DNA from 2 places in the Streptosporangium sp. NPDC000563 genome. Region 1 is predicted to be linked to the other one. Evidence: riboswitches for the same ligand, from Rfam matches in the RefSeq annotation. Region 1 holds a riboswitch; the other holds the start of a gene.
The links. Region 1 has a riboswitch for cyclic di-AMP ahead of ABT352_RS26480 (C40 family peptidase). Riboswitches for the same ligand answer to the same signal wherever they lie in the genome.
Positions count from the first base shown of each region.

Region 2: another riboswitch for cyclic di-AMP. It lies ahead of ABT352_RS36020 (coiled-coil domain-containing protein); the one in region 1 lies ahead of ABT352_RS26480 (C40 family peptidase).

Region 1 is NZ_JBEPDA010000013.1:183,737-186,738, forward strand. It holds gene serA (phosphoglycerate dehydrogenase) at 1-92, shown strand, start outside; gene ABT352_RS26480 (C40 family peptidase) at 699-1,307, opposite strand; cyclic di-AMP (ydaO/yuaA leader) riboswitch at 1,295-1,528, opposite strand; gene ABT352_RS26485 (3-isopropylmalate dehydrogenase) at 1,669-2,715, shown strand; gene ABT352_RS26490 (branched-chain amino acid aminotransferase) at 2,889-3,002, shown strand, end outside.
Region 2 is NZ_JBEPDA010000028.1:65,406-68,407, forward strand. It holds gene ABT352_RS36015 (nuclear transport factor 2 family protein) at 1-254, shown strand, start outside; gene ABT352_RS36020 (coiled-coil domain-containing protein) at 291-1,265, opposite strand; cyclic di-AMP (ydaO/yuaA leader) riboswitch at 1,269-1,405, opposite strand; gene galT (galactose-1-phosphate uridylyltransferase) at 1,478-2,557, opposite strand; gene ABT352_RS36030 (DeoR/GlpR family DNA-binding transcription regulator) at 2,554-3,002, opposite strand, start outside.

The DNA.
Region 1 (3,002 bases):
CCGTCGACACCGCGATCCCGGCCGAGGTGATCGACCAGATCGGCGCGGAGATCGGCGCCGACAGCGGCCGCTCGGCCGACCTGGCCGACTAGCCCCGTTTCCCGCGCGTGCCGCGTCGTCGCGGGTCGGTGGCCCTTCCCGATCCAGGACGACATGCGATCACCCAGGACCGATCGGGGGACGTACGGGAAACACGGCCGTGGTCCACCGATGTGGCCGCCGCCCCGATGACCGGGGCGGCGGCCACATCTCGTCTCAGCATGTGAGAAGTGTGTACGCCGGGCGAGACGGCGTTTCCGTGGGCAGGTAGCCTGGAATGAAATGCGCCAGGTTCTCGTAATTCCTACCTGCCGCGGCGAGGCCTGACAGGGGCAGGCCGGCGACTCGCCGCGGTGTCGTGGCGCTTGCCGGCTCCAAGCCCCCGTCGCCGGTCCGTGATCCGGACCCTCGACATCAGGCCTGGTCGGAGTCCCGACCGGAGACTTGACCACCTTCCTTGCTCGCGTGCGACCGAGACGAGATTCGCCATGTACGACATGTATCCCTGGAACCGTCCCGAGGAGACAGAGGACGAGGCCACCGACGCGCTCCAGACCGCTCTGGACCGCAGGGACAACGGTGGTGCCCCCACCCGCTGAACCCGTTCTCGCCGCCACCGGGGCCTCCACGGCCTCCCGGCGGCGATCCGCCGGCGTGTCTCATCCGCCGGGCACGACTTCGGTCGCGAGCTCGACCCGCTTGGCGAGCTGGACCCCCTGCGGGTCGGGGCGGACCGCGCCGACGAAGGAGGCGCGGCGCCAGGAGCTGAGCTTCTCCTCCTTGACGACGTCGCCGCTTTGCGGGGCGTGAACCATGTAGCCGGGCTTTGTGATCATGCCGACGTGGCCGAGGCCGCTGAAGAAGGCCAGGTCACCGGCTCTGAGGTCCTTCCAGGCGATCTTCTTGGAGAAGGCGGCGTACTGGTCGTAGGTGACGCGGGGGAGTTTGATCCCGGCGGCGCCGTAGGCGCGGAGCATCAGGCCGGAGCAGTCGAAGCCGCCGTTGCCGGTGCCGCCCCAGACGTAGGGCGTTCCGCGCTTGGACATGGCCCACTGCACGGCCTTCTGCCAGGCGGGCCTGACGTCCATCGCCTTCAGCGTTTCCTTCAGCGTGGGGGTTTTGAGCGCCGCGGGCCCGGGGGCGGGGGGCGGGGAGGCGGCCAGGGCGGCGGTCGAGGTCGCGCACACCGCGGCGCCGGCGAGGATCAGGGAGGCGGAGATGGACAGGACGCGGGGGAGAACTGTGCCGGACAGGATGATTCCTTCCATAAGGCCGGCCGGGTGAGCTGTCGGGCTCGGGCGTGGAGGCCGCCCTACGGCGCGAGAACGCGCTGATTCGCCCCAAGGGATCCGCCTGATGACGACCGGGAACGCGCTCCGGGGGAGGGGCGGTGTTCTCGGGGGTGCGGTAGATCCCGTAAAGAGTGGTTCCCCGGCTCCGTGCGGGCCCGGTAAGGGGATGGCCCGTACGGATTAGGCAGTGATGTGAATGGGAGGACCATAACGAAACCTCCCTAAACGGTCAATAGGGAGCAAAAAAGGACAAAACGATCAGAGGGTCTGTCGTGCGAACACGTCCGCAGAATGAGACCGGTGTTCAATCGCCGAGACGGACCGGTAAGGTGCCTGCATGGATTCGCGTAACATTCGCCTGGCGGTCATCCCCGGGGACGGAATCGGAGTCGAGGTCGTCGCCGAAGGGCTGAAGGTCCTCGAAGCGGTCGGTACGAAGGTGGAGACCACCACCTACGACCTCGGCGCCAAGCGCTACCACGAAACCGGCGAGACCCTGCCGGACCCGGTCCTCGACGAACTGCGCGGATACGACGCGATCCTGCTCGGCGCGGTCGGCGACCCCAGCGTGCCCCCGGGCATCCTGGAGCGCGACCTGCTGCTCAAGCTCCGCTTCCAGCTCGACCACTACGTGAACCTGCGCCCGGTCAAGCTCTTCCCCGGCGTCGAGACGCCGCTGGGCGGATCCCGCCCCGAGGACATCGACATGATCGTCGTCCGCGAGGGCACCGAGGGCCCGTACGCCGGAGCGGGTGGCGTCATGCGCAGGGGCACGCCGCACGAGATCGCCACCCAGGAGTCGCTGAACACCGCCTACGGCGTCGAGCGCGTCGTGCGTTACGCCTTCGACAAGGCGCTCGGCCGCCCCCGCAAAAAGCTGACGCTGGTCCACAAGACCAACGTGCTCACCTACGCCGGCGACCTCTGGGCCCGCACCTTCGACCGCGTCGGCCTGGAATATCCCGAGGTCCAGACCGACTACTGCCACGTCGACGCGGCCTCGATGTTCTTCGTCAGCCAGCCGGAGCGCTTCGACGTGATCGTCACCGACAACCTCTTCGGTGACATCCTCACCGACATCGGCGCGGCGATCGCCGGCGGCATCGGCCTGGCGGCGAGCGGCAACGTCAACCCCGACCGCACCGCGCCGAGCATGTTCGAGCCGGTTCACGGCAGCGCCCCCGACATCGCGGGCCAGGGCAAGGCCGACCCGACCGCCACGATCCTGTCGGTCGCCATGCTCCTCGACCACCTCGGTATGGCCGCCGAGGCCACCAGGGTCGAGCAGGCCGTCGCCGACGACCTGGTCGAGCGGACGGCCGGCCGGGCCGGCCGGACCACCCACGAGATCGGCGACGACATCACCGCCCGAGTAGCCGGCTGAGGAAGCCGCCTCCCTCGACCCCGACGCGCCTGGCGGCTCACCTGAGCCGCCAGGCGCGTTTTTGTTTCTCCAGCACTGCCGGTTTTCGGCATGGATGGAGTAGTTTCCCGTTACCCGGTCCGACGCAGAATGGACCCAAGGGTAAGCCAGACCTCAAGAGAAGGATCCGTGCGATGACCACCGCTCAGAAGCTCAGCTTCGACGTGCAGCTCTCCGACCACGCTCGCACCGCGGCAGAGCGCGAGCAGGTAATGGCGAGTCCCGGGTTCGGTCAGGTCTTCACCGAC
Region 2 (3,002 bases), on a different contig from region 1:
TGCGGCACAGGATCGTGCGGAACTGGCAGGTGGACGCCGACATCATCGCCGAGACCGAGGTGACCTACCGGCGGCTCGACGGCACGGACGTCGGCGTCGTGGCCGTATCGATCTGGCGCACCCGCGACGACGGCCTGATCTCCGACTACCGCATATTCGTCGACCTCGCCCCCCTCCAGGCGGGCGGGGGCGCCGCCCGGCCCGCGTCCACGGGCGCGGCGCCCACCTTCGCCCACGGGGGCGCCCAGGGGTGAGCCGCCGCTCACGCGACCGGGCGCCGCTCCCGGAGATCAGTACATCGAGATGTGCGGATGGTCGAAGTGGTTGGCCGTGATGCCGCCTCGGTTCGACATGAACCTCCAGCCGGAGCCGTGGTTGATGCGCTGGCGCCAGATCACGTACTTCACGCCGAGTTTGGCCTTGTTCTTGATGGCCCAGGCGGCGATCTCGTCGCCGAGCGCGAGATTGGCGGCCGTGGGCATCGCGCCACCGGCGCTCATCATGAAGTCGCAGGCACGGCCCAGAGGATGCTCGCCGCCGTCGTTGACGGCCCGGTAGCAGCCGACCGAGTACGGCAGGTTGAAGCGCCTCATGACGGCGTCGCGCATGATCCGGGTGCGGTCGGTGATGTTGTCGGCGCCGGTGGGCAGCTGCGGCGCCCAGCTGCCGTCGGCGCGACGGCCGGAACCGGTGGGGGCGAGCCGGTCGAGCTTGTTCTTCATGTCGCGGATCAGCTTCTCGGCCTTCTCGCGCTGTGCCTGCACCTCCTTGGCCTCGTCGCCGATCTCGTCGGTGAGCGTGGCGGCCGTCTCGGCCGCCCGCTTCCTGCGTTCGATGCTGTTGACGAAGCCCTCCAGGTGGGCGGCCTGCTGGGCGGTGAGCTGCTCCATCACCGCGGCGGCGCCCATGTCGCCGGAGAACATCAGCGCGGGCAGCCCTCCGCCGCTGCTCTGGTAGCGCAACTGGACGATGGAGTCGACCTCCCGCTTGGCCTCGACGTAGGTCTTCTCGGCCTTTTCCAGGTTCTGCTTGGCGACGATCTCGGCCTTCTGCGCCATCTTGAGCGACTCGCGGGTGGCCGCGTAGGTCTCGATCAGCTTGTCGACCTGCTTGCCGAGCTTGGCCAGCTCGGCGCGGAGCTTGGCCTCGGTGGGCTTGGGGTCCGCGCTTCCGGCGGTGGGGGCGCCGATGGTGAACACGACGATCGAGCTCAGGCAGAGGGCCAGAGACGCACGCCGACGGAACGTGGGGGACGGGGCCGCCACGCACTCTCCTCTCCTTACGCCTACCGGGTTAGCTGACGGGTTCGGGCTGGAGGAAGCCCTTCCACCGAAGTGGTTTCACCCCAGGTGCGGTGGTTCCCCGGCTCCCGGGCAAGGTGCCCGGGATTAGGCAAATCAGCGTTTACAGCCGATGTGGGAAGGATAGTAGTGGTAAACAGCAGGTCATGCGACCTCAAGACGAGACCAAGCGGTAATCAGTTCGTGACAACAGAGCGCAGCAGTTGTGCTGTCGCCTCGGGCGACACGTCGTTCACGAAGGCGCCCATCGCCGACTCCGACCCGGCGAGGTATTTCAGCTTGTCCGGCGCGCGGCGGATGCTGAACAGCTCCATGTGCGCGTACGACAGATCGCGGCCGGTGGAGACCGGTGCCTGGTGCCAGGCCGCGACGTACGGCATGGGCACGCCGAAGATCCCGTCGAGGCGGCGGAGCACGTCGGTGTAGAGGGGGCCGAACGCCGCGCGTTCCCCGGCGTCCAGCGCGACCAGGTCGGGGACCCTGCGGTGCGGGTAGAGGTGGACCTCCACGGGCCAGCGCGCCGCGGCGGGGACGAAGGCCGTCCAGTGCTCGTTCGAGCCCACCACCCGGATCTCGGCCGCACGCTCCGCGGCCAGGACGTCGGCGAACAGGTTGCCGCCCGTCCGCTCCCTGTGGCGCTCGGCCGCCCCGAGGGTGAGCCTGGTGCGCGGGGTCACGTAGGGGTACGCGTAGATCTGGCCGTGCGGGTGGGCCAGGGTGATGCCGATCTCCGCCCCCCGGTTCTCGAAGCAGAAGACCTGCTCCACGCCGGGCGTCGCCGACAGCTCCGCCGTACGGTCGACCCAGGCCTCCATGACCAGTTCGACCTGCTCGGGGGAGAGCCGCGAGAACGCGGAGTCGTGCTCGGAGGTGAAGCAGACCACCTCGCACCTGCCGACCCCCGGACGGACCTCGCTCAACCCTCCGATCGGCCGGTGGTCGCCCGGCTGGGCGGAGAACGAGGGGAACCGGTTCTCGAAGACCACCACCTCGTAGTCGGAGGAGGGGACCTCGGTGAGATTGCCCGGAGTCGAGGGACAGAGCGGGCACTCGTTGGCGGGGGGCAGGAAGGTGCGGCCCTGGCGGTGCCCGGCCACCGCGATCCACTCCTCGGTGAGCGGGTCGTAGCGCAGCTCGGAGGCGGCGGGACGGGGCGGCAGGTCGCGCCGGTCGGATGCCGTGCGGTCGGCGTCGTCGCGCCGGTCGAAGTAGAAAAGCTCCCGGCCGTCGGCCAGGTGGGTGATCGTACGCTTCATCGGCCGGCGATCTCGCTCTCGCGCTGGGGTTCGGTGATGATCATCTCGCCCACCGAGGCGGCGAGCTCCTCGCGGGCCTTCTCGGTCATGCCGGAGTCGGTGACCACGATGTGGGCCTCGGCCAGCTCGGCGATCGTGCTGATGCCGACCGTGCCCCACTTGGTGTGGTCGGCGAGCACCACCAGGCGGTGCGCGGAGGCGACCAGTTCGCGGTTGGTCTCGGCTTCGAGCAGGTTGGGGGTGGTGAACCCGGCGCGGGTGCTCATACCGTGCACGCCGAGGAAGAGGGTGTCGACGTGCAGGCCGCGGATCGCCGAGACCGCGACCGGACCGACCAGCGCGTCGGAGGGGGTGCGGACCCCGCCGGTCAGCACGACCGTGTGGTCGGCCCTGGGGGAGCGGTGGAAGACGTCGGCGACCCGGATCGAGTTGGTGATCACGGTCA